3 regions of the Sphingobium wonjuense genome follow, and region 3 is predicted to be linked to each of the others. Evidence: predicted binding sites of a transcription regulator. Region 3 holds the regulator's gene; each other region holds the start of a gene.
What was found. The regulator LexA, encoded in region 3, represses DNA repair genes until DNA is damaged. The targets are predictions, from matches to a motif close to GTTCCNCNCTTGTTCT.

Region 1: U5A82_RS21480 (LexA family protein) is a predicted target of LexA. The motif match lies at 3,421-3,436, and genes of this name have one in related genera.
Region 2: U5A82_RS20970 (MmcB family DNA repair protein) is a predicted target of LexA. The motif match lies at 6,949-6,964, and genes of this name have one in related genera.

Annotation. Positions count from the first base shown of each region.
Region 1 is NZ_JAYKZY010000003.1:27,175-37,882, reverse strand. It holds gene U5A82_RS21495 (hypothetical protein) at 1-18, shown strand, start outside; gene U5A82_RS21490 (phosphoadenosine phosphosulfate reductase family protein) at 15-854, shown strand; gene U5A82_RS21485 (DUF262 domain-containing protein) at 966-3,218, shown strand; gene U5A82_RS21480 (LexA family protein) at 3,472-3,903, shown strand; gene U5A82_RS21475 (Y-family DNA polymerase) at 3,908-5,170, shown strand; gene U5A82_RS21470 (hypothetical protein) at 5,234-5,572, shown strand; gene U5A82_RS21465 (hypothetical protein) at 5,609-5,851, shown strand; gene U5A82_RS21460 (hypothetical protein) at 6,512-6,724, opposite strand; gene U5A82_RS21455 (Fic/DOC family protein) at 6,745-7,791, opposite strand; gene U5A82_RS21450 (hypothetical protein) at 7,794-8,051, opposite strand; gene U5A82_RS21445 (DUF3768 domain-containing protein) at 8,179-8,565, opposite strand; gene U5A82_RS21440 (hypothetical protein) at 8,818-9,660, opposite strand; gene U5A82_RS21435 (ArsR/SmtB family transcription factor) at 9,899-10,228, shown strand; gene U5A82_RS21430 (arsenate reductase ArsC) at 10,239-10,708, shown strand, end outside.
Region 2 is NZ_JAYKZY010000002.1:3,458,629-3,469,336, forward strand. It holds gene hemE (uroporphyrinogen decarboxylase) at 1-29, opposite strand, end outside; gene U5A82_RS20920 (pyruvate, water dikinase regulatory protein) at 320-1,147, shown strand; gene U5A82_RS20925 (Maf family protein) at 1,144-1,749, shown strand; gene aroE (shikimate dehydrogenase) at 1,746-2,573, shown strand; gene coaE (dephospho-CoA kinase) at 2,587-3,180, shown strand; gene dnaQ (DNA polymerase III subunit epsilon) at 3,214-3,906, shown strand; gene hpf (ribosome hibernation-promoting factor, HPF/YfiA family) at 3,992-4,588, shown strand; gene U5A82_RS20950 (PTS sugar transporter subunit IIA) at 4,760-5,227, shown strand; gene U5A82_RS20955 (PaaI family thioesterase) at 5,214-5,684, shown strand; gene U5A82_RS20960 (DUF1491 family protein) at 5,674-6,027, shown strand; gene U5A82_RS20965 (cell wall hydrolase) at 6,202-6,867, shown strand; gene U5A82_RS20970 (MmcB family DNA repair protein) at 6,976-7,470, shown strand; gene U5A82_RS20975 (ankyrin repeat domain-containing protein) at 7,518-8,129, opposite strand; gene U5A82_RS20980 (SCO family protein) at 8,171-8,866, shown strand; gene U5A82_RS20985 (YcgN family cysteine cluster protein) at 8,854-9,291, shown strand; gene U5A82_RS20990 (M48 family metallopeptidase) at 9,272-9,988, shown strand; gene U5A82_RS20995 (hypothetical protein) at 9,993-10,253, shown strand; gene trhO (oxygen-dependent tRNA uridine(34) hydroxylase TrhO) at 10,420-10,708, opposite strand, start outside.
Region 3 is NZ_JAYKZY010000002.1:1,831,731-1,842,438, reverse strand. It holds gene gltA (citrate synthase) at 1-1,285, opposite strand, end outside; gene gltX (glutamate--tRNA ligase) at 1,306-2,727, opposite strand; partial or broken gene U5A82_RS12900 (ComEC/Rec2 family competence protein) at 2,797-3,774, shown strand; gene U5A82_RS12895 (hypothetical protein) at 3,835-4,311, opposite strand; partial or broken gene U5A82_RS12890 (ComEC/Rec2 family competence protein) at 4,418-5,599, shown strand; gene lexA (transcriptional repressor LexA) at 5,590-6,261, opposite strand; gene U5A82_RS12880 (molybdopterin molybdotransferase MoeA) at 6,334-7,512, opposite strand; gene moaC (cyclic pyranopterin monophosphate synthase MoaC) at 7,509-7,982, opposite strand; gene trpC (indole-3-glycerol phosphate synthase TrpC) at 7,979-8,770, opposite strand; gene trpD (anthranilate phosphoribosyltransferase) at 8,767-9,759, opposite strand; gene U5A82_RS12860 (anthranilate synthase component II) at 9,915-10,505, opposite strand; gene U5A82_RS12855 (hypothetical protein) at 10,566-10,708, opposite strand, start outside.

The DNA.
Region 1 (10,708 bases), on a different contig from region 3:
GATATGGAGGCTGCATGACGCAAGAACGCCATATCTTGGGTATCTCTGGCGGGCGAGATAGCGCCGCCCTGGCAGTCTACATGCGTCAGCATCGCCCTGATTTGCCCATTGAGTATTTCTTCACGGACACGGGAAAGGAGCTGCCCGAGGTATATTCCTTCCTTGATCGGCTTGAAGGCTTCTTGGGTAAGCCGATCAAGCGGCTCAACCCAGACCGTGACTTTGATTTCTGGCTTGATGAATATGGAAACTTTCTGCCTTCGCCGCGTACAAGGTGGTGCACAAGGCAGCTAAAACTGCGCCCATTGGAGCACTGGATCAGGCCGGCACTGGAGGCCGGGACGACGATTCACTCCTATGTAGCAATCCGTGCAGATGAGCCGTCCCGCGAAGGCTATCAGGCGACACATGAGAACATGCTTGTGCATCTACCACTTCGCGATGCCGGGATTGACCGCGCTGGCGTGATTGAGCTGCTCGAGAACGCTGACGTAGGGGAACCGGAATATTATAGCTGGCGGTCCCGATCGGGATGCACTTTTTGCTTCTTTCAGCAGAAAATTGAATGGGTTAGGCTAGCTAAGCATCATCCAGGCGAGTTTCAAAAAGCTGTTGCTTATGAAAAGACGGCGCTTGAAGGTGGGTCGCCGTTTACTTGGAGCCAGGGCGAAAGTCTTACTGAGCTGATCGAACCGAAAAGGGTCGATGCGATAGAAAAAGATTACGAAAAGCGCCTCGAACGGTTGCGGAAACGGCGTCCGATCAACCCGTTAGCGGGTCCAATGAGTGACACGATTGACGATGTCTATGGGGTCGATGAGGCAGCAAGTGGCTGCGTAATCTGCCACAAGTAGTTGCGGTAGGGGTCAGCCTATAGGCTGGCGCTGATTGATGCCCATCGTTAAGCTCACGGCCTAGGGAGACCAAGGCCGCGTTCTCCCGTGCCAGGAGAGCCTGCGTTGCCGATGAACATCACTCAAATTTTCAACGCAGAATCTCAGAGTGTGTACGATTTTCTGACCATTGAGGGACAAGGATGTTTTGTCCCATCTTATCAACGTGGATATGCCTGGGACAGCGGACATGTCGGCCGACTGCTTGAGGATGCAACACTTGGGCTTGAGCGCCTCGTCGAGGACGCCAGCTCAATCAGGTTCCTCGGTTCAATTATCATTGTTGAAGGCAACACGCTGGTCGCGGCACCTCCACCCTTGGACCGCGAACTACCACGACGTGTAGTCACAATCATCGACGGGCAGCAGCGCCTCTGTACGGTCATCATTCTTAACATCATCTTTCATGAGCGTTTAAGCCAACTCGTCGCCGAAATGGACGGTTCTGACGATCCTGCGGTTCTCGCGATCAAGGACGATGCAGCTGATTTTCTCGATGATCTTGCAAAAACGTTCCAGTTCGAAGGGCGCCGATCCAACGAGCTTAACCGCCTCTACCCCCGCATGGTCCGCGCTATTGAAGACCGATGGTCCAGATATGCCCATAATGCAAAATACAGCTCGCCTATCGCTCAGCTAATCTGGACTTACATACAACACGACCAAAACGCCCAACGTGCAGACGAGGAATACGAGGGCTTTGTCTACGACGGTACCGACGCAGACGGATCAGCAATTGACGGACACGAAGCACTGGTCAACGCGATGACAAATCTGGCCGAGCAGGTCGAGCAGCTCGCCTCCGCTGATCACCCGACACTGTCCGTGCCTACTATCACGCAAATAGTAGACGGCCCACAAACGGTCTTTGCAGAATTGTGGCCCCATCTCCCCGCGCCTCTTGTGAGCGCTTTTTTACTGTATGACGAAGAAAAAGAGTACTATAGTGAGGCCGCAAGCACTATTCGTCTACTTGCTTTGGCAAGATATGTGAATTTTCGTATGGCGGCCACAGTTATCGATGCTAGTAATGAAGATTACGCATTTGATATGTTCGAGTCATTGAACACTACAGGCCAACCATTGACAGCATTTGAAACCTTTAAACCAAAGGTCGTTGAGTTTGAGACATCAGCGAGGTATCTTACTTCTGCATCGAGATCTTCTATTGATAAAGTTCATATTTTTCTTGATCAATTCAAAAACGCCGAACAGCGTTTGGCAGCAACAAGTTCGCTGCTTATACCCTTTGCTTTAGCTGAAAATGGCCATCGTTTAGAAAAGCATTTGAGCCATCAGCGCCGATACCTCAGAGATCAATATGCTGCAGCGCGTACTCGCCCAGCAAAGCTAGCCTTCGTCAAGCATCTCGCTGCCACGGCTGATTTCATCGGTGCCGCGTGGAGGCCCCGACCGCGTCGAAATCCGCAACTACTGTCAGACCCAGCTCGCCGAGACCCGGTAGCCGAGTTTTGCTTTGAAGCGTTACGCACAATCCGACACGATATTGTCCTCGCGCCTCTGTCTCGCTTCCACGCGGCCTTTGAGACTGCTGGCGCAGCTCAAAAGGACGCAGCTGCCAGCGACTTTTTCGCCGCGATTAAGGCAGTTGCCGCCTTCTCCATGCTCTGGCGTGCCGCCAAAGGAGGCACGGCAAACATCGATAGCGTCTATCGTGAACTGATGTCTCGCGGGATTGGTGGGGGCGCCGCATTAGGTCGACAAACAGGGGGGGCCGTTTCGATCCTAAATCTTCGAATGGCGTTGCAAGCTAAGCTGGATGCCGAAGGACTGGACCGTGATACTTGGGTTCGAGACACCAGTGTTACAGCCATTTACAAGACTGGCCAATCGGTAACGCGATTTCTTCTGTTCGCTGCCTCGCATGACGCGGCGCCGGATGATGATGCTCCAGGGTTGATCGCGAAGGCACGCCGCGGGACCAATAATTTACTGACGCGGGATCAATGGGATGACGACGATACTCTGACCGTTGAGCATGTGGCTCCAGACTCGGCTAACAGCCCGGGATGGCCTGTTGATGTTTACGCAGAGCGCCGTACCGTTCAGCGCCTTGGAAATTTTGTCCTGATTCCCTCGGTCGAAAACGACATCTTGGCCAATCGCGGATGGGATCAGAAACGCATTCTCTATCGTATGTTTGGTGCCAATACGGCTGCCAAAGCTAGACGGGCGATCTCCGACGGTCAGGCAATTGGTTTTAATCCCGGGAAAAGAGCGGCCGAGTTGGTAGAAAATCCTCATATCTGCCTATGTGCCAATCAATCAGCGGTTTTACAGGCCCGTGGGATGAAGCGTTCATAGCCACTCGCTCGATACGGCTAGCGGAATTGGCTTGGGACACCATCCACCCGTGGCTAGTTCCCCACGAGCACCAGCTCGTCGCCGCAGGGGATAGGGAGCCAATTAAGTCAGGGGAGGGCAAACTTCCCACCCTCCAGCCCTTGGATTACTGGCTCCGAGCAGACTTCTCATCAGGATAATGGGTCCGCCCGAAATCAAACATTTTCACCTTTTGTTCCATTTCGCGCTATAATAGACGCGAAGGGAATCATACATGCTGCCGACGATGCAGCCGGTCCCGCTTGCCGCTGTGCCGAAGGGAACCGTCCTTCGCATTGTTGGAGCGGCAGGAGCCGGCTTTCCAAGCCCCGCCCAAGACTGGGAGGATGACGCGATAAGCCTGATCGAGCTGCTTCGGCTCGATCGGGCCGCGAGTTTCGTGTTCCGTATCAGCGGCAGCAGCATGATCGACGCCGGCATCAACGATAATGATGTCGTGGTCGTCGATCGGGACACTCGCCCCGTTGAGGGGCATATCGTGATCGCGATCGTCGATGGTGGATTTGTCTGCCGCCAGCTTACTTCCCGCCGCGGCACCATGCTCCTTGAAGCCCGCAATAGCCTGCAATGCTATGAGCCGACGCCAGCAGATGGTGTTGAAATATGGGGTGTCGTGCGAACCGGCGTCCGCGACTACCGGCGATAGGCGCATGTCTTGGGCCATCGTCGATATATCCAACTTCTACGTGAGCGCGGAGCGGCTGTTCGATCCGACGCTACGCGGCGTGCCAGTCATCGTCCTGTCGAACAATGACGGATGTGCCATCGCGCGTAGCGAGGAGGCCAAGGCGCTTCACGTCCGCATGGGCGATCCAGTCTTCAAAATGCGCGACCGGATCAAGCGCCACGGCATCCAGATCCGGTCGAGCAATTACGAACTATATGCAGATCTGAATCGGCGCTTCAACGCAGTGATCGCCGACCATGCTGACGTGATGGAAATCTATTCAATCGACGAAAGCTTTTTCCGCTTGCCTGCACTGCCGAACGGCTTGGGGAACGTGAAGATGGCACACCTGGTTCGTGACGACATCGCCCGTTCCGTAGGCCTCCCAACCCGGATCGGCCTCGGCCCGACGCGCACGCTCTCGAAGGTCGCCAACGCACTCGCGAAGGCTAGCGAAAAAATATGGGGCGGGGTTGTAGACCTTCATGATGTCGAACTACGCAGACGCCTGTTCGAGAACTGGCCAGTCGGGGAAGTATGGGGCGTCGGAGGGGCACTGGAAGCGCGTTTGCGCACGCTGGGTGTTAGAACGACCGCTGACCTGGCCGCGTTGCCACCGGCTGTTGCTCGCGATGTCGGTACGGTGGTGCTGGAACGTCTCGTCCGCGAGCTGGGCGGCGTCGAGTGCGACGATTTCAAGATCGCGCCAGAGCCACTGAAGGCAACGGCCGTCACACGCCAATTCGGCGAACCCATCACCGATCCGGCAGAACTGCGTGAGGCGATGGCGCGCCGCGCCGCCCGCGCCGCCGAAAAGATACGAGCGCAGGGTCTGGCTGCGGGGCGCTTGATCGCCTTTGCGCATGGTTCACGCTATCGGCCTAACCCGCCGTCGGCCTCGCGAACAACTCGCCTCTCACCGCCGACTAACGATCCGCGCGTGATCGTCGGGATCGCGGGGAAGATGATGGATGCGATGTTTCAGCCTGGAGGGGTCTATAACAAGTGCGGCGTGTTGCTTGAGGATCTGACGCCGGAAGGAAAGGGACAGACAGACCTTTTCGCCGTGCCCGACCCCAAGGCTCCCGGACTGTTGGCCGCGATGGATGGGATCAACGCGCGTTTCGGCCGCAACACCATAGTCCTGGCGGCTCAGGGAAGTGGTGCCCGTTCCTTCGATACTAAACGCTCGCAGAAAAGTCCGGCTTGGACGACGAAAATCAAGGAAATCCCGGTCGCTCGATAGCAGGCGAGAAATCAAATCGCTGACATGTCTTGCATCTCAAAACGGACGAACAGAAGAAGAGGTGTGAAGAAAAATCTCAACTCGCCCCAAATCGCTGCATGTCTCGCCGCAGGCGCTGTCGGCGGTGTCTTCGTGCCGATGCTGCTGCCCATAACTGCGATATGGGGTCGGCTTGCCACTATCACTGCCGGCGAATGGCTTCAGGCCGGCGCTGCTGTCATCGGCGTCGCATTGACGGTGTGGGCAACGCTGTGGCTAGAGGACCAAAAACGCAAGCGTGAACAGCAAGAGGAGCAGCGCCTAATTAGAGAAGCCCTGGCACTGCTGAAGAGTGTTTTGCCAGGCGCATCCCAAGCCGTGAACGCCGAATGGGACCTATCCAAGCGTATCCTCATGACTTAAGCCCATTACGAAATGGTGCGTACAGGACTGGAATCTGTGTCTTACGCACGACAAAGCTACCGCATCCGCAGCTATAATCTGTGGAACGCGCTGACTGCGATCGACATCGTACATGCTCCTGCGCGCGCGCGGCTCATCAGCGAGGAAAACATCGTCCGTGGAAATCATGTAACCGACGCTGTTTTGGCAATATGCCGGGAAAAGATAGAGGAGTTCGCAACAGAGCTGACCGCCCCCGTCAATGCTGCTGTGGAGGCACTGGCTCAAGAGCGCGTCTGACGGCGCTTCACCACGCATGGCTCGCACCGACTACCCTACCTCACAGAAAGATACCCCGATGTACTTTGGCGCCAAACCGATGACGACGTTCGCCAGTATATGTATGATCGTACTTCGAGAATTTAGAATTGCTAGCGGTTGCAGCCTTGAATCTCTGTCAGACCGATTGAATATCAAGCCTGAAGATTGGTCTAGCATGGAGACGGGCGGACGCGCCTTACAGTTTGAAGCTTTTGTTAGAGCCTGTCATCAGCTCAACACCAAGCCTGCCCAAGTTATTTATCTCAGCGAACGCTACGCCGGAATATTAGAGGCTCTAGGCTGGGATATTCTTTACAATCGGATCGCAAAACCGGGGAACGACAACCTGTTGGAGAGCGCCAAAAGCTATTGGGCGAGCGCTGGGGGAGAGGCTTCTTACGAGACGTGCCGATATGGCAAGAACCAACGCTCGATTTCAACGGGACTTGGCTGGTTGCCCCCGTTTTCCGCTATGCTTTGTATCCTTGGTACAAAGATTCACAGGACAATCCGCCACCTTTGCACCTTAATCTCACGCCTCTCAGGCTGCCTGACGACCAAACCGATACAGATGCGAACAGCGCAGATTGATCGGACTGCAATGCCGCGCGAAATGCGCTCTCGACGTAATCGCACGAGTCAGCGGCTGCGATCCTTGGTGGTTAGGGCTGGCGAGTGTGCCTCGCCAAGCAGTGTATCCATTGCGCTGCCCGTTCTGATCCGGTCGGCAACGAGCTGGCGGGTGGATTCCCCGATGGAAACGACCATACGTGCGCTTTCTCCGCGCTCGCGGGCAGTCTGCATGGCAGCATCGACGATGCCTTGTGCCGCTGCCAACCGGCTGTCGGCCATATTGCTTTCGGGTGAATTCTTCAGGAACGCGGCGGCAAGCCGTTCCTGCCCGGGCGCGTGGCCGGGGGCAGGATCGGTCGCTCCAGGGCGCGAACCGCACGCTGAAGCTGCACCGGCTGCTGGCCGTTGATCTGTACGCCCAAGGCCGCCCCGATCTCCCGCACGCGCTCCAACGGTGTTTGCTCGGCCGAAATGACCGCATCGACCTGTCGCACCCCCAGATAGGTCAGGAGATGGGATTGATAGACCGGCCCCTTGGCATGCCGGACATAGGCCAGTTCGGTGCGCGCGGCGGCAATCTTCTCTGACGGCGCATCCTGGTCGATTAGCGTTCTCAGACGCTCACCAGCCTGCTGGCGAGCGGGCGGAAGATACCGCTCCAATTCCTCGCGCACCTTGTTCATGGTGATGCGGTAACGCTGGGCTGTCGGGGGCGCGCGCTGGGGGAGCAAGGCGATCCCATGCGCGCCGATGCGCGCTTCCGGCGCGGCGTCGCGCTGAACCGCAGCGGCAGCGAGCACAGACGCCATCGCGCGATGATCTCCCGTCAGAAAGCCATGCCGCGACGCATCCATCCAGAGTGTTTTGTCGATCGAGGCGATACGGATGGGATGGCCTGCCTCACGCGCGACATGGGCGGCATGGTGGCGCATGGTGCGCCCATTGCCTTCGCGGAAAGGGTGAATGGCGTTGAGTTCGTTGATGTGGTTGCCAAGCCGGTCGAAAAACTCGTCGCGCGCGATGCCGCGAAAGCCATTTTTCGCCGCCATGTCGGCGAACAGCTTTTCGAGTTCGCGAGCGATATAGAGGGGGGCGGCAAAGCTCGATCCACCCTTCGCGATGTTGACGCTGCGATCCTCGCCTGCCCAATCATAGAGGTCTTGGAACAGGTGCTTGTGCAGCGTTCGATAGCCATCGGCCGAACTGAGGAACGTCTGGCGGGCGGCCTGTGCGCCGCGCGCCATCGTCAGCCGCCGCTCGGCTTCATTGAGCGTGGCATCGTCGGTAAGTCCAAGCCGGTTCCGCAGGATGTCGGTGCCGGGATAGGTGTAGGGATCGTCGGCCAATGTCAGCCTGCAACAGAGTGCATTCCCGGCTCGTAGAGGCCGAGAATGATCGAGGCCATCAGCGAGGGCGGGACGCCCTCGTCGAGCATTATGGCGAACAAGGCATCATCGTCATCGCTGGGCGTCATGTCTTCGATGACCAGATTGGCGCGCGCATCGGCAACGTCTTCTCGCCAGAATGCGACCTGCTCGGGCGTGCCGCGCTCGAAGTCCATGCCTCGAACGCGCTCGCGAAATGCCTCAAGATCCATCTGCGCCATCCCCAATCATCCTTCCCCGTTAACCCTACTCTGCCTATCGTGATTCCTCAACAAATCACTTGGTTGAGCGGTTGCGCAGCCGGGAAGAAATGTCAGTCCCCCGGCTGCCGATCTGGACGGATAAGTTTCAGTATTCATTCGATAACATGATCGTCAGCACGCGCTTGGTGCGCTGCTCGTCCCACGGTGCATCACTGCCAAAGTCCAGATTTGGCGCATAATAGTCGATCTTCCAAAATACGGTCATCGCAATCGCCTCGTCATCATCGGGCCGATCCTGCGTCCACGCACCCGATGCGAGGCGAAAAATCGCCCCGAAATCATGCTCACCATAAGGGTCATTGTTGTCGTCGAATTTCGAGAACCGCGCGATCAACGCCAATGCGGCGGAACGGTCGGGATCGGAGAGAGTTTGAAACCCGATCGTGACATTGGCGATGGACGTAATGCCGGGATTAGCGCGCGCCGCATCGTTCAAGCGGCGGATGGCATCGGTTTGCTCGGGGGTTTGCATCACTCGTTCCTTTCATCTGGCATGGGCTGCAAGGCCACGGGCCGGGCAACCCTGCCGTTCCGGCGAGGAACGGGATGGGGAGGGAGGGCGAGAATCTGCCGCTGGCGCGGGCGGGCCGTCATAGCGCGGCCGAAATCCCGCAGGGCTTCGGGTGCCGCGCTTGGCGGATTACACGGGCGGCCGATTGTCGTTCGGGAACGAAAGGGCAGCGCCCTTGGCGTTCCCCGCGACACGCCGATATGGGCGTGTCGCCTAGCGCATATCCTCGTAGCGCAGGCGCTTCCTCACCAACGGGATGTCCTGCAAATTCTTGACCACCCGATTGTTGCCGCCCAGCGCACGCCATTTCTTCTCGCGGGCGCGCGCAGCGACCAGCGAAAACTCCATGATATGGGCCACGGCCATCGCCGACTTGCCCATATCGAACAGCCGGTAACAGATTTCGACGCCGCGCGGGGTCAGGCAGCCGCTATGGTGGCGGTTGTCTGGCCAACGCGGGTCGAACATGCCGACCAGTTCGCTGTCCTCAAGCGATAGTTCGGAATTAACCGCTGCAATCGCATCGATCCGCTTGCGAACGAGTTTGCGGATACGGCGGTCGAGGCGCTTCAGATCGTCGCGCAGCGCGCGCTCGGTTGCCTCAAACAACAAGCCACGCATGCTTATCACGCCGACATAATGTTTGGCGATCTTCCGCTGCTCCAGCAGCAGCCGCATGGCCTTGAGGCGGTCCAGCGCCTCATAGTCGTATTGCTGCCGATCCGGCATGAAGGCGAGATGATCGCGAACCCAGGAATCCGGATTGAGATCGGCCGTCACCTGATCCAGATGGTGAGCGATGCTGTTTCGCCGGCCGATCAGTTTGACCATTTCGCGGCGTTCATCGGCCGTCAGCACGCCTTCCTTGACCAGGTAGTCGAAGGCCCGCTGCACTTTCTTGCGCTCGGGTACTTCCGGCGCAGGTTCGGTCGCCTCGTCATCATTGCGCGAGAGCTTCCAGCGCTTTTGCGTATCAACGGTTTCAACGACGCTGCGCTTCAATTCCTCGGCGTGATAGATGACCAAGATCATTTCCAAAGCGCGGTGGCGGATCATGCAGCGCTCCAGTTCCGGCAACCGACCGCGATATGGGTCGGTGAAATGGCGCTTCCGGCCCTCCCATTGCGGTGTTTCAGTATTCTTCATGGTTCAACCATGCGGCAAAACTGGATGTGCGGCGAGCGCGGCCATTCCGATAAAACTACAAACGTATCTCGCCATTGCGGGCGCAGGAATCCATCGGCAATTTGCGATACGTATTGACCACTTAAAACCCATCGGTTATTTGCGTTGTATGGAAACCGACTCTTCTCTCGCGATATTGGCAGCCCTGGGGCACCCCACTCGTCTCGATGCCTTTCGTCTGCTCGTTCGACATGAACCTGACGGGCTATCGACGGGCCAGCTCGTGGAAGCGTCGGGGCTGACACAAAGCACGTTCTCGACACATCTCGCTGTGCTTGTGAAAGCCGGTCTGGTCCTGCCTGAGAAACGCGGGCGCCAACAAATCCAGCGCGCGAACATCAAGGCCCTGAAGGATCTCATGCTGTTTCTGGCGAAGGACTGCTGCCAGGGCCGTCCCGAGCTTTGCGAACCGCTGGTTGCCGAACTCACCTGCTGCTGAAGGATTTACCGTGACTGATAAGGTCTACAATGTGCTGTTCCTGTGCACCGGGAACAGCGCCCGCTCGATCCTGGGCGAAGCCCTCATGAACAAGCTCGGAGAAGGGCGTTTCCAGGCCTACAGCGCCGGGAGCCAGCCCAGGGGCGATGTGCATCCCATGGCGCTGTCGGTGCTGACCGGCCTCGGCTTCGACACTGCGGGGATGCGGTCGAAAAGTTGGGACGAATTTTCCGCACCCGACGCCCCGAAATTCGATTTCATCTTTACCGTGTGCGACAACGCCACCGGTGAAACTTGCCCGGTCTGGATCGGGCATCCGCTTACCGCGCATTGGGGCATCGAAGACCCGGCCGCCGTAGAGGGCGAAGGCCAGCGCGAGGCATTCCTACAGGCGCTGCGCTTCCTTCAGAACCGGATTTCGCTGTTTCTCGCCCTGCCGATCGCCAGCCTCGACGAGATCGCGATGCGCAGCCAACTCAA
Region 2 (10,708 bases), 1.6 Mb from region 3:
GGGCGGTCGCTCGGCGCGTCGAGGCTCATCTATATTCTCTCTTAATATTTAAATTCAAAGGATGATGGAGATAGTAGGTCGGTTGGCAGCGGGGTTTATGCGCTGTGCCCGCTTTTGCCAACAACTTGACTCAGGGGAGTCGTGGATAGGCGTCCGAGTCAGTTCGACTATCCCCGTTATCCACAGGCTGTGGATGGAATTAGGGGTCTGTTGGGGGCTTGTGGATAAGAATCCCGGCTCTGGGGATGGGAGGAAAGCAGGATTCTATCCCCAATTTCATCCCTTGCTTTATCCACAGCCACCCCACAGAGATATCCCCATGGCGCGCATCCACCTGCATCTTCTGTCCGACTCTACCGGCGAAACGCTGGAAAATATCGCCAAGGCGGCGATCGGCCTGTTCGAAAATGTCGAGGCGATCCGGCATTTCTGGCCGATGGTGCGGTCCGACGTCCATCTCGACCGGATCATGGAGGAGATCAGCGCCAATCCGGGGCTGGTGCTGTTCACCCTGACCAATCATCCGCTGCGGCGACGGCTGGAGACGCGCTGCCGCGCGCTGGGCCTGCCCCATGTCGCGGCGCTCGACAGCGTGGCCGATGCGCTGTCCAACATATTGGGGCAGGAAACGCGAACCCGGCCGGGCCGCAAACATATTTTGGACGAAGCTTATTTCGCGCGGATCGAGGCGATCCAGTTCACCATCGCCCATGACGACGGCGTGGGGCATGAAAATTGGGAAGAGGCCGACATCCTGTTGGCGGGCGTGTCGCGCGCGTCCAAGACGCCGACCTCCATCTATCTCGCCAATCGCGGATACAAGACCGCCAATATCCCGCTGGTCCCGGAATCGCCGCCGCCGCGCAATCTCTATAGCCTGAAGCATCCCATGGTCGTGGGCCTGACGGTCAGCCCGGAACGGCTGATCCAGATCCGGCGCAACCGCTTGCTCTCGCTCAATCAGGCGCCCGAGACATCCTATGTCGACAATGAAAAGGTGCAGGAGGAACTGGCCTTTGCCCGGCGCATGTTCGCCGACAATGGCTGGCCGGTGATCGACATGACCCGCCGGTCGATCGAGGAGGCGGCCGCCGCCATCATCAACCTGTTCAACGATCGCGAACTGGCGGAAGGGGTGGAACCATGATCGTTCTGGCGTCGCAAAGCGCGAGCCGCCGCGCGCTGCTGAGCGCCGCGCAGGTGCCGTTCGAGGCGCTGTCGCCCGGCGTGGACGAGGAGGCGGCGAAGGAAGCGTTGCGCGCCGACGGGCTGGACGCGCGCGGCCTGGCCGATGCGCTGGCGGAGTTGAAGGCGCTCAAAGTGTCGCGCCGGGTGCCGGGCGCCTTGGTGCTGGGCTGCGACCAGACGCTCAGCATCGGTGATGGCGAAGAGCGCGGCGAAATGATCGACAAGGCGATCGATCGCGCGGACGCGGCGCGCATCCTGCGGCTATTGTCGGGCCGGGTGCATCATCTGCACAGCGCGGCGGTGATCGCATTGCATGGCGAAGCGATCTGGCGCCATGTCGAGCGGGCGGCGATGACGGTGCGGCCCTTGTCCGACGCGTTCATCGAGTATTATCTGGATGCCGACTGGGAAGAGCTGCGCTGGTGTGTGGGTTGTTATCGGATCGAGGGACCAGGGGTGCAGCTCTTCAGCAAGGTCGAGGGCAGCCAGTTCGCGATTCAGGGCCTGCCCCTGCTGCCTTTGCTTGACTTTCTGCGCGTTCGTGGCGTTTTGGCGGCATGAGCGACGCCCTCCCCTATGCCGAAGTGATCGGTGATCCGATCGCGCACAGCAAATCGCCCCTCATCCACAATTTCTGGCTGAACGCGCTGGATATAGAGGCGGAATATAAGAAGACCCATGTGACGCCGCAGGGACTGGCGGCCTATTTCCTTATGCGGCGGAGCGACCCCGACTGGCTGGGGTGCAACGTCACCATCCCCCACAAGATCGCGGTGATGGACTATGTCGACGATCCGGGCGGGGTGCGCGAGCGGATCGGCGCGGTCAATACCATCGCCAGCGAAACCGGCGGGCCGCTGATCGGCACCAACACCGATGCGGGCGGTTTCCTCCAGCCCTTGCTGCGCGACACGTGGAAGGGGCGTAGCGCGGTGATCGTGGGAACGGGCGGCGCGGCGCGCGCCATCCTGTTTGCGCTCACCAGCCTGGGCGTGCCCGACATCACGATCATGGCGCGCGATCCGGCCAAGGCGCAGGCGCTGTTCGATCATGGCGGAATGCCCGGTCGCGCGATCGCGATGGGCGATTCCCTGCCGGCCGCCGACCTGCTGGTCAATGCGACCTCGCTCGGCATGGTGGGGCAGCCGGTGCTGGACCTGGACCTTACGCCCCTGTCCGATGGCGCGACCGTCTATGACATCGTCTATGCGCCGTTGGAGACCGGGTTGCTCAAGGCCGCGAAGGCGCGGGGCCTCAAGACGTTCGACGGGCTGGAGATGCTGATCGGCCAGGCGGCGCTCGCCTTCGACATCTTCTTCGACGCGCAGGCACCGCGTGATCTGGACGCGGAACTGCGCGCGCTGCTGCTGTCGGCCGACGATTGAGGGGCGAGGCCCGATGAAGGTCTATGGCCTCACCGGATCGATCGGTATGGGCAAGTCGGCGGTGGCGGCCATGTTTCGGCGCGAGGGCGTGCCTGTGTTCGACGCCGACGCGCAGGTGCATATCCTACAGGGACCGGGTGGGGCCTTGTTGCCCGCGATCGAGGCGCGCTTTCCCGGCACCACCGGGCGCGAGGGGGTCGATCGCGCGAAGCTGGGCGCGGCGGTGTTCGGCCATCCCCAGGAACGCCGGGCTTTGGAGGCGATCGTCCATCCGGCGGTGCAGGACGCGCGGCGGCTGTTCCTGCGGCGGCATCGGTCGCGCAAATTCGTCATTCTGGACATACCTCTCCTGTTCGAGACGGGCGGGCAGAAGCGGGTGGATGGCGTCATCGTCGTCACCGCGCCGGCGTGGAAGCAGCGCAGGCGGGTGTTGGCGCGACCGGGCATGACCGTGGTGAAATTCCGCCAGATCCTGCGCCTCCAGACCCCCGACGCGCAAAAACGCGCCCGGGCCGATCATATCATCCACAGCGGTACGACCTTTTCCGACACGCGCGCGCAGGTGCGCCGTCTGGTCGCTTGCCTTGGCGCGAAGACAGGTGGATAAGGGTTGGCCCACAGAGTCGAAACGAAGAGGGCGATGCGCGAGATTATTTTCGATACCGAAACGACAGGATTCGATCCGGCATCCGGCGACAGGCTGGTCGAGATCGGCTGCATCGAACTGATCAATCGCGTGCCCAGCGGCCGCACCTTCCACGCTTATTATAATCCGCAGCGCGACATGCCCGCCGCAGCCGAGGCGGTGCATGGATTGTCGAGCCATTTCCTGTCGGACAAGCCGTTGTTTCACACCGGGGCCGCCGACCTGCTCGCCTTTTTGGAGGACAGCCCGCTGGTCGCGCATAATGCACGGTTCGATTTCGGCTTCCTCAATCATGAATTGCGGCGGTGCGGCCATGGCGAGGTGTCGCTCGATCGGATGATCGACACGGTCGCGATCGCCCGCACCCTGCATCCGGGCGCCAAGCACAGCCTGGACGCGCTCTGCACCCGCTACGGCATCGATCGCAGCCATCGCGTCAAGCATGGCGCGCTGCTCGACGCGGAACTGCTGGCGCAGCTCTATATCGAATTGACCGGCGGCCGTCAGATCGGCCTGGGTCTGGCACAGGAGGAGGCTAAAGAGATCGTCGGGGCGGAACTGACGGCATCCACCGTGGTTCGCCCTGTGCGGCCTGCGCGGGTCTTTACGGCCAGCGCGCAGGAACTGGAGCGGCATGCAGCGTTTGTCGCGACGCTGAAAGAGCCGCTCTGGTTGCAGGAGGCATAGACGACCGGTCGCAAGCCGGTTTTCCCTGCCTCCATATCCACCGGGCCGCTTCCCTGGCGGCCGGGCAAAAATAAGGAGAAGGCATATGGATATTCGTGTTTCCGGGCATCAGGTCGAAACCGGCGAGGCTCTCAAGAGCCATGTCACCGATCGTTTGGAGGCCATGGCCGAGAAATATTTCTCCCGCACGATTTCTGCCCAGGTGACCTTTCGTAAGGCACCCCATGGCGCCTTCCACTGCGATATCGTCTGCCATGTCATGACCGGCCTGATCCTGAAGGGATCGGGCGAAGCGCAGGAGGCGCATCCCGCCTTCGATCAGGCGGCCACCAAGATCGAACGGCAGCTGGTGCGCTATATGCGGCGATTGCGCGATCGCCATGGTCAGGCGGTTGCAGCCGAAGCGCAGCGGGCGAGCAGCTACAGCATTGATGATATCGATGGCGCGGGCTACACCATCTTCGCGGGCAATGCGGAGGAGGATGAAGAGGCCGCCGACGCGCCCCTGATCGTCGCGGAAACCCGCGTCGACATTCCCGAAGCCAGCGTGTCGGACGCGGTGATGATGCTGGACCTGCGCAATACCAACGCGCTGTTGTTCCTCAATGCCGGTACGTCGGCCTATAATATGGTCTATCGTCGGCATGACGGTACGATCGGCTGGGTCGAACCGCGCGCCTAGAATGGACGGGTCGCGGTCCTGTGGCGCATCTGGCGCCATGGGGCCGCACCCCCCTTCCCCAACCCCATCGCCTTGACCTGATGATGCAGGGGGCTTATGGGGCCGGGCTTTCACTGCCCGAGGCATAGCGCGAAGATTTTGGCCGCGCAGCTCGGCCGTTTCGGATTTACCATGGTCAACTTCAACGACATCGTTTCGGCGCAAGCGCTCGCCACGGGCCTGTCGGCGAACGGCAAGAAACAATTATTCCAGAAGATCGCCGCATTGGCCGCCTGCGCCTATGATCTGGACGCGGACGAGGTCGGCGACGCGCTGTTTGAACGCGAGCGGCTGGGGTCGACCGGTTTCGGCGGCGGCGTCGCCATTCCCCATGCCAAGATTGCGGGCCTGACCCGTATGTGCGGCGTGGTCGTGCTGCTGGACCCGGCGGTGCCGTTCGACGCGGTGGACGATGCGCCGGTCGATGTCGTTTTCGCCTTGCTGTCGCCGGTCGACAGCGGTGCGGAACATTTGAAGACGCTGGCCCGCGTGTCCCGCTATCTGCGCGACGAAGGCCAGGTGGTCCGCCTGCGCGGCGCGCAGTCGACCGAGGCGCTGCACGCGCTGCTGGCAGGCGGCGAGGCGCGTGACGCAGCCTGACGGCGCATCGGGCGCGAGCGGAGAGACGGCGCATTTTCGCGCGCTGGAAAATCTCTATCGCTCCGCCCCGATCAACACCCTGTTCCGGTCGGAACTGACCATCAGCGAAGCGGGCCGTTCGGTCATCGATTTCGACGTCGATGAAAGCCAGTTTCACGCGGCCGGCGCGGTGCATGGCACGGTCTATTTCAAGATGCTGGACGACGCCGCCTTCTATGCGGCCAACAGCCTGGTCAGCGATCGGTTTCTGCTGACCACCGCCTTCAACCTGCTCTTCACCCGGCCGATTGCGCCGGGCCGTATCCGTGCGGAAGGCCGATGGATCAGCGGCAAGAGGCGCGTCTACGTGGCCGAAGCCAGCCTGATCGATGCCGATGGCGAAGAGGTCGGGCGTGGCACCGGCACGTTCATGCGATCGCAATTCCCGCTATCCTCGCTGCCCGGCTATGTCTTCTGACCCCGATCCGTCGGCCCGCCTGACCAGCGCGATGCTGGTGGGCGCGTTGCGGCGGCGGGTTATGGCGGCGGGCGGCTTTGCCACGATCCTGGTCAAGGGCGACGCCATCAGCGGCGTGATTCTCGTCCAGGCGCTTGAAAAAGGGCAGGAAACCGGCCTGTTCGAGCGGGTATCGAACTTTGCCGGGGGTCATGCGTTAATGCGCTGTGGTCCTGCCCCCGAGGAAGGACGACAAGCGCTGGCGGACTATGTCGCGCGGCGACGCAGGTCGGACCCCGACCTGTGGGTCATCGAACTCGACGTCCCGGAAGCGGAACGGTTTGCCGTGGAAACACTCTGCTGATCGTTGACAGGCCGATATGGTTTCGGCACAGGCCCCCCACGCCAACGCGCAGGTTGCCGAGTTCGCCCAACGGGAGGCGGGGCCGGTAAACACGCAGACGGGGGGCGGCCGAACGTCAGAGAATATGGGTTAAAACGACGTTTCCGGCCAAGAACCGCATGTTTTTGAGTTGTAATGAGTTTTCGTTTGAAAGCTGCGATTGCCGCAGCCTTTGCCCTGTCCGCTGCCGCAGCGGTCTCTGCATCCGACATGTCGATCGCCGGTGAATCGATCGCAACGTCCACCTCCTTCCCCCAGACGTTCCCCGCAACGTCCGCGACAGGCGCTCAGTCCGCCGTCATTTTCGCCGCGCCGCGTGAAGTCACGCAGCCGCTGGCATCGGCCCATCGGGCCGACTCCGAATTTTCTTCCGATACCGATGCGCAGGCCAACAGCCTCGCTGCTCTGGTCGACGCCCAAGGCGCGCCCGAGGAGCTGGACGGCGACATGCAGTGCCTGGCCGGTGCGGTCTATTTCGAATCCAAGGGCGAAAGCCTGGAAGGCCAACTGGCCGTCGCCCGCGTGATCATCAATCGCGCCAAGTCGGGCCGGTTCGCCAACAGCCTGTGCGGCGTCGTCTACCAGCCCAGCCAGTTCAGCTTCGTGCGCGGCAATGGCATGCCGCCGGTCCGCACCGAAAGCCGCAGCTGGCGCGAAGCCGTCGCCATCGCCCAGATCGCGGCGAACGACAGCTGGGACAGCCGCGCGGAAGGCGCGCTCTTCTTCCACGCCCGCCGCGTTTCGCCGGGCTGGGGCAAGGCCAAGCTGGCTATGATCGACAATCACATCTTCTATCGCTGAGCGTGGGGCGCGGGTGACGCGCCTGTTCGCGATGGCGAGAATGGTGGGCCGGTTCGGATATCCGAATCGGCCTTTTCTTTTGTTCTCTTCCTGTTCTAAAGTGCCGCCATGATAAGCGCCCAGATCACCGGCTGTTCTCCCCTGACCGACGGCACGGCGATGGCCGTGGCGCGGGGGACGTTGCGGCTATTTTTCCGCCACGACATGAGCGGCATATTGGAAGTGCCGCTGCCCAATGGGCGACGGGCCGACATCATGGCGATCGACGGCGCCGGGCGACTGACGATCGTGGAGATCAAATGCAGCCGGGCGGACCTGTTGGGCGACATGAAATGGCCCGACTATTTCGATTATTGCGACCGTTTCTACTGGGCGGTGCCCGCCGGGTTCGACCTGTCGCCCTTTGATAGCGAGGCGCTGTGGCCCGCCCGCACCGGCTTGATCGTCGCGGATCAATATGATGCCGAACTGGTCCGCCCCGCCCCGGTGGAACCGCTGGCGGCCGCCCGGCGCAAGGCGGAGACGCTGCGCTTCGCCCGCCGCGCGGCCCGGCGGCTGACGGCGATCAGCGATCCGGATCATGCGGCGGAACTGGGCTGGTAAAGCTGTTTGCGCCATCGAGGCGAGGCCCGAATGACGCATCCTGCCTTTTAGAAGGTTGGTCCCTGCACCGGCCCTGTCGGCTTGGCGGCGCTCTTGGCGGCGTCCAGCGCTTCGATCAGGCCGGGGGTGCGGTTGTCCCGCTCGGCATAGTCGCGCGCGGACATGCCCGCGATGCTGTCGCGCTTGGTGGGGTTGGCGCCCTGCGCCACGAGCAGGCGGACGATGCCGATATCGCGCAATTGCACGGCACGGATCAGCGGGGTTTCGCCGCTGCCATTGGCCTTGTCGACCTGCGCCTTGAAGCTGAGCAGCGTGCGTACGCCGTCCTCGAACCGGCCCTGCACCGCGTCCATCAAAGGGGTGTTGCCGTCATTGTCGGTCAGGTTGGGATTGGCGCCCTTGGCCAGCAGGAAGGACAGCCAACTCGAATCGCGTCGGGCAACGATGATATGCAGCGCGTTTTCGCCGGTGGTGACGTCACGGCTGTTGACCACCGTGGAGCCAGGTTTCTGGATCAGGTCGGTCACTTTCTGCCCGTCCTTGTCCTTCACCGCCTTCAGGAAATTATAATTGTCCGAAAATTGCGCCTGCGCAGGCGCCGGGACCAGCAGCGCCAGCGCCATCGAACCGAGGAGAGTGGAAAAAAGCTTCGTCTTCATCATGCGCCCCGTTGCATTTGCAAATCGCGTCCTAGCAGGGCATGGCTGGCCATGCCATGAACAAAGACGCCGCCGCCGCCATCCTGCCTTATCGGGCTCTGTCCTGTGTGGCCCTGCCCGTCCTGGCCCTGCTGGCTGCCTGCAATATGGGCGCTGGCGGGAACGCATCAAGCGGGGACAGCGAACAGGGTGAATTGACCGGCGCGCGGATCGGTGCGCCCTTCACCCTGACCAACCAGGACGGCAAGCCGACCAAGTGGGACGATTTCAGGGGCGAGTATCGGCTGGTCTATTTCGGCTATACCTATTGCCCGGACGTCTGCCCAATCGATCTGCAACGGATCATGCAGGGCTTTGCGATGTTCGAGAAGGCCAGGCCCGCCCTCGCCGCCAAAGTCCAGCCGATGCTGATCAGCGTCGATCCGCAGCGGGACACGCCCGCCGTGCTGAAAAGCTATGTCGCGGCGTTCCACCCGCGCCTGATCGGCCTCACCGGCACGAAGGACCAGATCGCGAAGGTCGCCAAGGATTTCGTGGTGATCTACAATCCCGAAGAGGCGTCTAAAAAGAGCGGGGCCGCGAGCGACTATCTGATCAGCCACAGCCGCACGCCCTATCTGTTCGATGGCGACGGCAAGCCGGTCGCGCTGGTGCCGGTGGACGATCCCGGCACGCCCGACGTGGATGAAGGCGCGCCCGACAAGGTCGCCGCCTTCCTTGAAAAATGGGTCAAGTGAAACACTTCTGGGAAAAACCGCTCGACAAGCTGGACAAGGCCGAATGGGAAGCCTTGTGCGACGGGTGCGGCAAATGCTGCCTGCACAAGGCCGAGGATGAGGATACGGGGCACATCTACCCGACCAATGTCTGCTGCAAGCTGCTCGACCGCCACAGCGGGCAATGCACCAATTACAAGGACCGGCGCAAATTCGTGCCCGACTGCGTGCGGCTGACCCCGGCCAAGGTGAAGCAGATCAGCTGGTTGCCCCGCACCTGCGCCTATCGATTGCGCGAAGAGGGGCTGCCCTTGCCCGACTGGCATTATCTGGTCTGTGGCGATCGGGAGGCGGTGCATCGCGCGCAGGAATTGGTGCGCGGCTGGACCGTGGCGGAAGCCGACGCCGGGGACTGGGAACATCATCTTGTCGACCGCGAAATCTGATCCGCATGCCACGATCCTGATCGACGGCGTGGCGATGCCGGTGCTGGTGCGCCGGTCGGCACGGGCGCGGGCCTATCGATTGACGATCGACAGCGCGCGGGGGGCATTGCGCCTGTCACTGCCGACCCGCGCGAACCTGAAGAAGGCGCTGGGATGGGCGCAGGATCATGAAGGCTGGGTCCGGGCGCAGATGGCGAAGCAGCCTGCCATCACGCTGTTGGAGCATGGAGCGGCGTTCCCGCTGGAGGGGCGCGAGGTCATAATAGAATGGGTCGAGGGGGCGACGCGCACCATTCGATTGGAGGGCGACCGACTGTTGCTGGGCGGCGCGGCGGAATCGGTGGGCGCGCGGGTGCAGCGCTGGTTGATTATGCGGGCGCGGGCGGTGCTGGAGACGGAGAGCCAGGAGCTGGCGCGCGAACATGGCCTGATCGTCGCGTCGGTGGGTGTGGGAGACACCCGCAGCCGCTGGGGCAGTTGCGCGTCGTCGGGCGCGATCCGCTATAGCTGGCGGCTGATCCTGTGCCCGCCGGAGGTGCGCCGCGCGACGGTGGCGCATGAGCTGGCGCATCTGCTGCACATGGATCACAGCCCGGCCTTTCATGCCGCGCACAAGCGGATATATGGCGCGGACCCCCGCCCCGCGCGCGAATGGCTGCGGGCGCATGGCGCGGGCCTGCACCGCTATCGGGCGTAAGGACGTGGCGCGCAGGAAACGCTATCTGACCGCCACCATGGCGGACGGCTATGTGAAGACGATCGGGCCGACCGCCGATCCCTTCACCCATTATTGGCGGATCGTCGCGGTGCTGGACAATGGCAAGACCGAGGTTTTCTGGGGCCATACGCGCTCGCTGGCCGAGGCGAAGAAATTGCGCGGTGCGGCGGGAGATGGCGCAAAGATGCGGGGCTGGAAACGCTATGATTTCGAAATAGCGGAATTGGTGGAGATGTCAGTTTAGGCCGCTTCGCAACTTTCGATCTCTTCCGTTCGTCCTGAGTAGCTATTGAGCGAAGTCGAAATGGCATATCGAGGGATCGCGTGCTGCGCTGGGTGCTTCGATACGGGCCTTCGGCAAGCTCAGTCCCTACTCAGCACGAACGGTTGAATTGGACTGAAAAAATAGTCTACCCCCGATGCGGCCAGGCGCCGGTCTCATCCCCGGCACAATCATGCGCCGCGTCGTGCGGATGGGGCAGGCCACAGGCGCGGCAGGTGGTGTAGTCGCCAGGCTTGAGGCCATGGCCCACCGTCACCCGCTCGTCAAAGACATAGCAATCGCCCTGCCAGCGGCTCTCGGCTTGCGGCATTTCCTCCAGATAGCGCAGGATGCCCCCCTTGAGGTGATAGACCTCGTCGAAGCCCCGCGCCTTCACCAGCGCGGTCGATTTTTCGCAGCGTATGCCGCCGGTGCAG
Region 3 (10,708 bases):
AGCGCTGACCGACCGGAACATAATCGCGCTCGGTCGGGCCGGTGTAGAGCTGACGCGGGCGGCCGATTTTCTGCGCTGGGTCCGAAATCATTTCGTTCCACTGCGCCACCCAGCCAACGGTCCGGGCCAGCGCGAACAGCACGGTGAACATTTCGGTCGGGAAGCCGATCGCCGACAGGATCACGCCCGAATAGAAGTCCACATTGGGATAGAGCTTCTTTTCGACGAAATAAGGATCGTTGAGGGCGATCTGTTCCAGTTCCTTGGCGACATCGAAGACCGGGTCGTTGACGCCCAGCTTTTCCAAAACGTCCTTCGCGGTCTTCTGCATCACGGTCGCGCGCGGATCGTAATTTTTATAGACGCGATGGCCAAAGCCCATCAGGCGGAACGGATCGTCCTTGTTCTTGGCGCGGGCGATATATTCCGGGATGCGATCGACGGTGCCGATTTCGCGCAGCATGTTGAGCGCCGCTTCGTTCGCGCCGCCATGCGCCGGACCCCACAGGCAGGCGATGCCAGCCGCGATGCAGGCGAAGGGGTTGGCGCCCGAAGACCCTGCCAGACGCACGGTCGAGGTCGACGCATTCTGCTCATGGTCGGCGTGAAGGATGAAGATCTTGTCCATCGCGTCCACGATCACCGGATCGGGAATATAATCTTCTGCGGGGACGGAGAAGGTCATGCGCAGGAAATTGGCGGTGTAGGACAGGTCGTTGCGCGGATAGACGAAGGGCTGACCCGCCGAATATTTATACGCCATGGCCGCGATCGTCGGCATCTTGGCGATCAGGCGATGGCTTGCGATACGGCGCTGTTCCGGATCGTTGATGTCGGTCGAATCATGATAGAAGGCCGACAGCGCGCCAACCACGCCGACCATGATGGCCATGGGATGCGCGTCGCGGCGGAAGCCGCGGAAGAACGCAGTCAACTGTTCATGCACCATCGTATGGCGCGTGATCGTGTTGGTGAAATCTTCCAGCTCGCCCTTCGACGGCAGTTCGCCGTTCAACAGCAGATAGCAGACTTCCATGAAGCTGGACTGTTCGGCCAACTGGCCGATCGGGTAACCGCGATGCAGCAGGACGCCCTGATCGCCATCGATATAGGTCAGGCCGGATTCACAGCTGGCGGTCGACGTGAAACCGGGATCGTAGGTGAACATGCCGGTATTGGCGTAAAGCTTGCGCACGTCGATGACCTGCGGGCCGACCGTGCCGTCCATGACGGCATAATCCTTCGCTTCTCCCCCGACGGTCAAATTGGCTGTATTATCCGGCATATTGTTCTCCTTGAGTGCCATCAACCGATTGATGCGTGCCCTACACCGTTCAGTCGTTCCAAGCTCTCCTCTTTCCCCAGAAGGAAGAGGACATCGAAAATCCCCGGCGAGACCGTATGGCCGGTCAGCGCCGCACGAAGCGGTTGCGCCACCTTGCCCAGTCCCAGACCGGCATCCTCTGCCACACGGCGTATCGCGTCTTCGATCGCTTCAACCGTCCAGGACTGAACGGGCTGGAGAGCGTCGGCTGTCTTTTGAACCAGCGCGCGCGCGGAATCATCTAGCAGAGCGGAAGCCTTCTCGTCAAAATCGAGCGGGCAATTTTTGAACAGAAATTCTGCACCTTCCGCAATTTCATTAAGGGTCTTGGCGCGCGGCTTCAGCGAAGCCATGGCCTGTGTCAAGACGGACAGATTGGTATCCGAAAGAGTGATATCAAGCCGTTTTTCCACACGAGGCGCGACAAGCTTCGACAAGCGGACATCATCGGCTTCGCGTAGATAATGGCCGTTCAGATTTTCCAGCTTCTTGATGTCGAAGCGGGACGGCGACCGGCCGACGCCATCGATGTCGAATAGTTCGATGGCGCGAGCGATCGAGATGATCTCCTCGTCTCCATGGCCCCAACCCAGCCGCAACAGATAGTTCAGCACCGCTTCGGGCAGCATCCCCATCTCGTCGCGATAGGCGTCGACCCCCAGCGCGCCGTGGCGCTTGGATAACTTCGCCCCATCCGATCCGTGGATCAGCGGGATATGCGCGTAGATCGGTTCTGCCCAACCCATCGCCTTGATGATGGTCAACTGGCGGAAGGCGTTGTTGAGATGATCGTCGCCCCGGATGACATGGGTCACGCCCATGTCGTGATCGTCGACGACGACGGCCAGCATATAGGTGGGCGTACCGTCGGACCGCAGCAGGATCATGTCGTCCAGTTCGACATTCTGCACGACTACGCGGCCCTGCACGGCATCCTCGATCACCGTTTCGCCTTCACGCGGCGCCTTGATGCGGATGACGAAAGGCGCACCTGCGGGCGCTTCCTCGGGTGCGCGATCGCGCCAGCGGCCGTCATAGCGCATTGGCTGCTTGGCGGCGCGCTGCTGCTCGCGAAGTTCGGCCAGTTCTTCTGGCGTGGCGTAGCAGCGATAGGCGTGACCAGCGTCCAGGAGCTGGTTGGCGACCTCGGCATGGCGCGGCGTGCGCGCGAACTGGAACACGGCAGGCTCATCGCCGCCCAGGCCCAGCCAGTCCAGTCCGTCGAAAATCGCGGCCACCGCGTCGTCGGTGGAACGGGCGCGGTCGGTGTCCTCGACACGCAGCAGGAACTTGCCGCCATGGTGACGGGCGAACAGCCAGTTGAAAAGCGCAGTGCGGGCGCCGCCGATATGCAGGAATCCAGTCGGAGACGGGGCGAAACGGGTCACCACCTGCTTGTTCATTCCCGTTGCACTTGCCGTCATATTGCCTGACATTCGCCTTGCTGAACCATGGATGCGACGCCCCCTAGCATGGCTTTTGAGCCACGACAAACCTCGCTTGGCGCGAGGCCGCTCGCGTTGGCGCGCAGCGGGGTGGCGCTGCTGGAAAGCTGGCTGGAGCGTGAGCGCGAACAGATCGGCCTTTGGGTGCCGATCGCGCTGGGCGGCGGCATATCCGCCTGGTTCATCCTACCCCATGCGATGGCATGGCTGGCCTTTTGCTGCGGGGCGTTGGCGATGGCCTGCATGGGGGCGATGCTCCCGGCCGGCGGGCGGTTGCGGCGGATCATTGTCGCGGGTGCAATATTGGCTTGCATGGGCTGCCTGCTGGTCTGGGGGAAGGCAGTGATTCTGGGACAGCCCCCGCTTGCCCGCGCAACCTTCGTCCAGTTGACGGGCGAGGTGACGGGGGTGCGACCGGTCCCAGCGCAGGCGATGGTGCGCGTGATGCTGCGTCCGGTCGATGCGCCCGATCTGCCGACAGTGGTGCGCGTCAACATGGCTGAGGCCGACGTGCCAGTGGGACTGGGGGAGGGCGCGCGGATCCGATTTCGGGTCCGCTTGATGCCGCCTGCACCGCCGAGCGTGCCGGGCGGCTACGACTTTGCGGCGCGCGCCTATTTTCAGGGGATCGGCGCGACGGGGAAAGCGCTCAAGCCGATCGAAGTGCTGCATCCATCCACGGTCTCACCGTCACTGCGGGCCAGATTGTTCGAGCACATACTTGATCGCGTTGATGGCCCAGCGGCAGGCATAGCGGTTGCGCTCGCGACCGGGGATCAGGGCGCGATATCCGACGCCGATGCAGAGGCGATGCGGCGCAGCGGCCTTGCCCATCTGCTCTCGATCAGTGGGTTGCATGTGACGGCGCTGATCGGCGCGGTCATTTTTCTATTGATGCGCGTGATGGCGCTGAGCCAGCGGGCGGCGTTGGGCTGGCCGCTGATGCTGATCGCGGCGGCGGGCGGAGCGCTGGCAGGGATCGGTTATACATTGCTGACAAGCGCGTTATAGGAGTCAAACCCTGATTTATCCGCAGTTTTGAGCGATTTTAGGGCAGAATGGCATTCAGCACGTTGAACTGATGGGCCAGCCCGTTTTGTCTCGCTTTACCTTGCAACGCTTTTCGATCGGACCGAAAATGACCGATGCCCGCTCTCTCATGTATTTTGCGGCGGCAAAAATGTCGTCCAGTTGAGAGCTTATTCCTCCTGCCTGTCCTCCTTGTTGCTTTGAACAGCCGCTCTCGGTCGAAAGCACTTTGGATAATGACTTTTTGGTCCGCAAATCGTCATAAGAGACATAGTATCGACCGATACATTTTTCGTTCTTGTGGATGACGATCAGTTCGTGTCCGATGTCGTAGATGTAGAACGGAGGGGCAGAAATGCCGACCCTCGTGTCTTTGTTCTCGCAATGCCTTTGACGATGATTTTCACATATCGCTTCGGAGTATGTCACCGCTCCAAACATGCGGGTGATTGGCTCATCCACGGTTATGTCTGAAGTGGCTGCTGCCAGAACAAATGCGATGTATGATAGCATTACAGATACCTACGGAACGATTGCCGTGCGATGATACCCAAAGATCGTGAACAGGATGTTTCGTTCGCTAATGCTGGCCCTTGTTCGGCATTAACCATAGGCCTTAACCACACCTACCGGGGCCGAGGTTCCCACGGTGCGGTCATGCGTTGCTGCCTTGTTGGTGCTGGGCGGACTGGCGATGGGCCGGGATGCCGTGACGCTGCGCCTGGTGGCGACCGGCGCGCTGGTGGTACTGGCGCTATGGCCCGAAGCGCTGGCGGGGCCGAGTTTCCAGATGAGCTTCGCGGCCGTCACCGCGCTGGTGGCGCTCGCCGAACATCCGCGGTTTCGCGCCTTCGCTGCGGCGCGGGATGAAGATCTGGCGCGCAAGATCGGGCGCGCCCTGGCCGTGACATTGGCGACCGGCATTGCCGTCGAACTGGTGCTGATGCCCATCGCCCTGTTCCATTTTCATAAGGCGGGCCTGCTGGGTGCATTCGCCAATCTGATCGCGATCCCGCTTACCACCTTCGTCGTCATGCCGCTGGAAGCGTTGGCGTTGCTGCTGGATGTCGTGGGCCTGGGTGCGCCTGCCTGGTGGCTGACCGCGCAGGCGTTGAACCTGTTGCTGCTTCTGGCCCACAGCGTCGCCGCCAGTCCGATGGCGAGCCTGCTGGCGCCGACCATGGGCATGGCGTTGTTCGGGTTGACGGTCGTCGGGCTGCTGTGGTGCCTGCTGTGGCGAACCGGATGGCGCTGGCTGGGCGCTGGGCCGGTCCTGATCGGGGTGGTCGCGACATTTGTGGCTTCGCCGCCGGATATTCTGGTGACGGGCGACGGGCGGCATGTGGCGGTGCGAACGGGTGACGGTATGGCCATACTGCGCGACCGGGCGGGCGAATATGTGCGGGATGTCCTGTCCGAAAGCGCGGGTTATGATGGCGAACTGGCGGCGATCGCGGATTTGCCGGACGCGCGATGTTCCCGCGATCTGTGCGCTGTCCGCCTGACCGATAGAAAAGGGCGACCATGGCGGCTGCTGTTCACCCGCAGCGATGCGCTGGTCGCGCGGCGCGACTTCGCCCGCGATTGCGCGGCGGCGGACATCGTCGTCAGCGATCGCCGCCTGCCACGCTGGTGCAGCCCGCGCTGGATGAAGATAGACCGTCGGCTGCTGGCGCGCACCGGCGGGCTGTCGATCAGCCTGGATAGTGGCGAAGTTCACACCGTCCACACGCCCGGTGACGCGCATCCGTGGATAGTTCGGTCCGTTCGCAGGCCATGGCGACCAAAGCCTCAATTATAGCGGCGCAGCAGCCCCGCCAGCTTGCCTTGGATGCGGACCTGCCGTGGATCATAGACCTGGGGTTCATAGGCGCTGTTGGCCGGATCGAGCCGGACCCGGCTGCCTTCGCGGCGGAAATATTTGAGCGTCGCTTCCGCCTCGTCGATCAGGGCGACGACGATCTGGCCCTCGCGAGCGACATCGGTACGCTGGATGAGCGCAAAGTCGCCATCGAGTATGCCCGCTTCCATCATCGAATTGCCCGAGACTTCCAGCGCATAATGGTCGCCCGCGCCCAGCAGGGCGGCGGGGACGGACAGCATCGTCTGCCCCTCCATAGCCTCGATCGGGACGCCGGCCGCGATTCGACCGTGCAGCGGGATTTCGATCACGTCATTGGCGGCGATCGGAATGGCGGGCGCAGCCTTGGGCTTGAGCGCGATCACGGGTGCTGGCGGGCGATGCATCGCGTCGGGCAGCTTCAACACCTCCAGCGCGCGGGCACGGTTGGGCAGGCGGCGGATGAAGCCGCGTTCTTCCAGAGCGTTGATCAGGCGATGGATGCCGGACTTGGACCGCAAATCCAGAGCATCCTTCATTTCTTCGAACGAGGGCGACACGCCGCCTTCGTCCAATCGGGTCTGAATGAAGCTCAGCAATTCCTGCTGCTTGGGGGTCAACATCGCGGTCCTCCGTGGAACGTATGAGGAACGCATAGGAAACAGATGAAGGTTAGTCAAGCACTCCCGAACACATCATAGCGGCAGGATGACGACGCGTGTTCCTGGTTGTGCGGGTGGCGATCCGGCAGGGCGCAGGATCACGCAATCGGCTTTCGCCATGGCGGCCGTGGCGGCGCTATCCTGCGACGTTACCGACACAATGCCATCAGGCGCACGCCAGGCGCGCAGATAGTCGTCACGGTCGCCCGTGGCAGGCAGATGAGAGGCCAGCGATGCGTCGGTCGCCAGCGGCAGCGGATGGGTCGCGCCGCCGACATGGCGGACGAGTGGCAGGAGGAACAAGGTTGCCGTCACGAAGGCGGAGACAGGGTTGCCCGGCAGGCCAAGGAACATCGCGTCGCCCAATCGTCCTGCCATGAGCGGTTTGCCCGGCCGCATCCTGATCTTCCAGAAATCGAGCGTCCCGCCAGCGCGGACGAAAGCGGGGCGCACCAGATCATGGTCGCCGACGGACGCGCCGCCGGTCGAGACGATGACATTGGCGCTGCCGGCGCGTTCCATTGCGGCGACCATGGCGTCCATATCGTCCGGCACGATGCCGAGGTCGATCACGTCGCAGGGCAGGGCCGCCAGCAGCGCCGCCAGCATCGGCGCGTTAGACGAGGGGAGGAAGCCGGGCGGGGTAGGCGCGCCGGGCGGCACCAGTTCATTGCCCGTAGATAGCAGCGCGATCCGCGGACGGCGGCGGACCGGCACCGTGCCATGCCCCCCCAGCACCGCGAGAGCGACCTGCGCCGGGCCAAGGTGGCTGCCCGCGTCGAGCAAGACCGAACCGCGCGCGAAGTCGGATGCGGCGGCGCGGATATGCCTACCGGTCGGCAGGGGATCGTCGCTGGCCGTCAGAAGGTCGCCCGCGCGTATGGCGTTTTCCTGGATCAATATGGCGTCCGCGCCCGGCGGCAGGGGCGCACCGGTGAAGATGCGGCAGGCGTCGCCGGGGGCGAGCGGCGATGGCGCGGCAACCCCTGCCGCGCTTTTCCCCGTCACCCGCCACGGGCCGGGATGTTCGGCCGCGCGCACGGCATAGCCGTCCATCGCCGACAGGTCGGCCCAGGGCTGGTCACGCATGGCGAGCAGATCGTCCGCCAGCCAGCGGCCGGTCGCGTCGGCGATGGGAACCGTTTCGACCGGCAGGCGCGTGGCGAGGGCGAACAGGCGCGCCTGCGCTTCGGCGACCGGCAGCAGGCTCATGAAGCGCGGCGCCAATCGCCGGATTTGCCGCCGGTCTTGGCCTCCAGCTGCACACCGCCGATGACCATCGCCTTGTCCAGCGCTTTGGCCATGTCGTAAATGGTGAGCAGGGCCACGGAGGCGGCGGTCAGTGCCTCCATTTCCACCCCGGTCTGGCCTGCCGTGCGGGCCGTGGCGGTCACGGTGACGCCGCTATCGTCCAGATCGAAATCGACCGTCACGGCGCTGAGCGCGATCGGGTGACAAAGCGGGATGAGGTCGGCGGTGCGCTTGGCGGCCATGATGCCCGCCACCCGCGCCACGGCGAGGACATCGCCCTTCTTGACCAAACCGTCGGCGATCGCCTTCGCCGCGTCGCCGCGCATGTCGATGCGGCCGGAGGCGACAGCTTCGCGCGCGGTCGTCGCCTTGGCCGAGACGTCGACCATGCGCGCCGCGCCGTCTTCGTCCAGATGGGTAAGACCCGTCATTGCCCCGTCAGCAGGTTGCGGGTCGCCGCTTCGACATCGGCCTGGCGCATCAGGGTTTCGCCGACCAGGAAGCAGCGCACGCCATGATCGGCCATGGTGGTCAGGTCGGCATGGCTGGTTAGGCCGCTTTCGGCGACGAAAGTGCAGCCTTCGGGCGCCTTGCCCACCAGTTCATAGGTGCGGGCGAAATCGACGGAGAAGTCGCGCAGGTCGCGATTATTCACGCCGATCAGGCGCGAGCGGAGGTTCAGGGCGCGCTCCAGTTCGGCTTCGTCATGCACTTCGATCAGGGCGTCCATGCCCAGGCCCAGGGCCGCATCCTCGATTTCCTGCATCTGCCCGTCGTCCAGCGCGGCGACGATGATGAGGATGGCGTCGGCACCCAGCGACCGGCTTTCCAGCACCTGCCAGGGATCGACGATGAAATCCTTGCGCAGCACGGGGATGGCGCAGGCCGAACGGGCGGCCATCAGATAATCGTCATGGCCCTGGAAATAGGGCTCGTCGGTCAGGACCGACAGGCAGGCTGCGCCGCCCGCCGCATAGGCCTGCGCATGGGCGGGCGGATCGAAGTCGGCGCGGATCAGGCCCTTGGAGGGGCTGGCCTTCTTGACTTCGGCGATCAGGCCGAAGCCCGAGCGTGCCGCGGCATCCAGCGCCTGGCGGAAGCCGCGCGGCGGAGTTTGCTCGCTGGCGCGGGCATGAAGCGATGCGACAGTGGTCGCGGCGCGGCGGCGGGCGACATCCTCCCGCTTGAAATCGCAAATCTCGATCAGCTTGTTGGTCATGAATAGGCAATCCAGCAATTCAGAAGGGCGTTGGCAAGCCCGCGGTCGATGGTCTCGGCGGCTTCCTCCACCCCTTCGCGCATGTCGTGCGCCGCGTCGGCCACGACAAGGGCGGCGGCGGCGTTCAGCAGCACGGCGTCGCGATACGGCCCTTCCTCACCCAGCAAGAGGGCGCGCAATGCGGCGGCGTTGTGGGCGGCATCGCCACCCCGGATGGCTTCGACCGGGTGGGTGGAGAGGCCGAGGTCCGCAGCGCTCAGACGCCGCATCGCGATGACGCCATCGGCCGAGACTTCGGCAACGTCGTTGCCGCCCGCCAGCGAGAGTTCGTCCAGCCCCTCGTCGCCCGATACGATCATCGCCCGGTCCGCGCCCAGTTCCGCCAGCGCCTGCGCATAGATGGGCACATAGGCCGGGCGCGCGATGCCAACCAGTTGGCGGCGGACGTTGGCGGGGTTGGCGAGCGGGCCCATCAGGTTGAAGATCGTGCGCTCCCCGATAGTCCGACGGATCGGGCCGAGCCGTTTGAGCGCGGGGTGATAATTTTGGGCGAAGAGGAAGCAGATGCCGAGGTCCGCCAGCGTCGCTTCGGCGGTGGCGGCGGCCTTGTCGAGATTCAGGCCCAGCGCTTCGAGCGTGTCGGCAGCACCGGCCTTGGACGATGCGGCGCGGTTCCCATGTTTGGCGACCGGGACGCCCGCTGCTGCGACGACGAGGGATACAGCCGTCGAGACGTTCAGCGTGTGATGCCCGTCGCCGCCGGTGCCGCAAACGTCGATCGCGCCCTCAGGGGCGGTAACTGAGATCATGCGGGCGCGCATGGCGCGGGCGGCGGCAGCGATCTCCACTGCGGTTTCGCCGCGCCGGGCCATCGCGACGAGGAAGGCGGCGATGTCCGCGTCTGTCAGGTCGGCGTCGAACAGCAGGTCGAACGCCTGGGCGGCGGCGTCTGCCGACAGCGGCGAGGAAGGATCGGGCAGGCGGTTCATCGCGTCGCCTTAATCGGCGGGGGGCGGCGGAGTCGAGGGGGTGTCACCGCTTAACTTCGCACTTTTCCCGCACATCCTGAAATTTGATTTCCTATTCCCGCAACATTCGGGAAGCGACTGGCGCAGGATAGGTCGAACCCGCCCGATAGGACAGGTCAGGCCGCTTCACGCGTCCGTACCGGCAAGCCCGCTAGGCGCAAGAAATTCGCCAGCATGTCATGCCCATATTCGGTGGCGATGCTTTCCGGGTGGAACTGCACCGAATGGATCGGCAGCGTAGCGTGGCGGAAGCCCATGACGGAGCCGTCTTCACTGGTGGCGTTCACGACCAGCGTATCGGGAATGTCCTCTACGATCAGCGAATGATAGCGGGTCGCCGTGAAGGGCGAAGGCAGGCCTTCGAACAGGCCGGTGCCATCATGCGTGACCGGCGATGTCTTGCCGTGCATCAGCCCGCCGCGCACGACCTTGCCCCCGAAATGCTGGCCGATCGCCTGATGGCCCAGGCACACGCCCAGCAGCGGCGCGTGCGCATCGGCGCAGGCGGCGACGAGATCCAGGCTGACGCCCGCCTCATTGGGGGTGCAGGGGCCGGGCGACAGCAGGAACGCCTTCGCGCCGCTGGACAGGGCCTGGCCCGCCGAAATGGCGTCGTTGCGGACGACTTCCACCTCAGCGCCCAGTTCCATCAGATAATGGACCAGGTTCCAGGTGAAGCTGTCATAATTGTCGATGACGAGGATCATGGGCAAGGCCTTAGCGCGGGATCAGCGCGGGGGGAAGTGGGGGATATCGCGCATGGCGCGTCAGCGGGTCGCCCGTCTATAGCGATGCACCAGCCAGAGGGCGGTGAGGACGGCGACCGTCAATATCCGGGGCGGCAATTTATCCAGCGCATGCGGCACGCTCCACAACAGCGCGTCGCCCGTGGTGACGATCAGCAACAGCA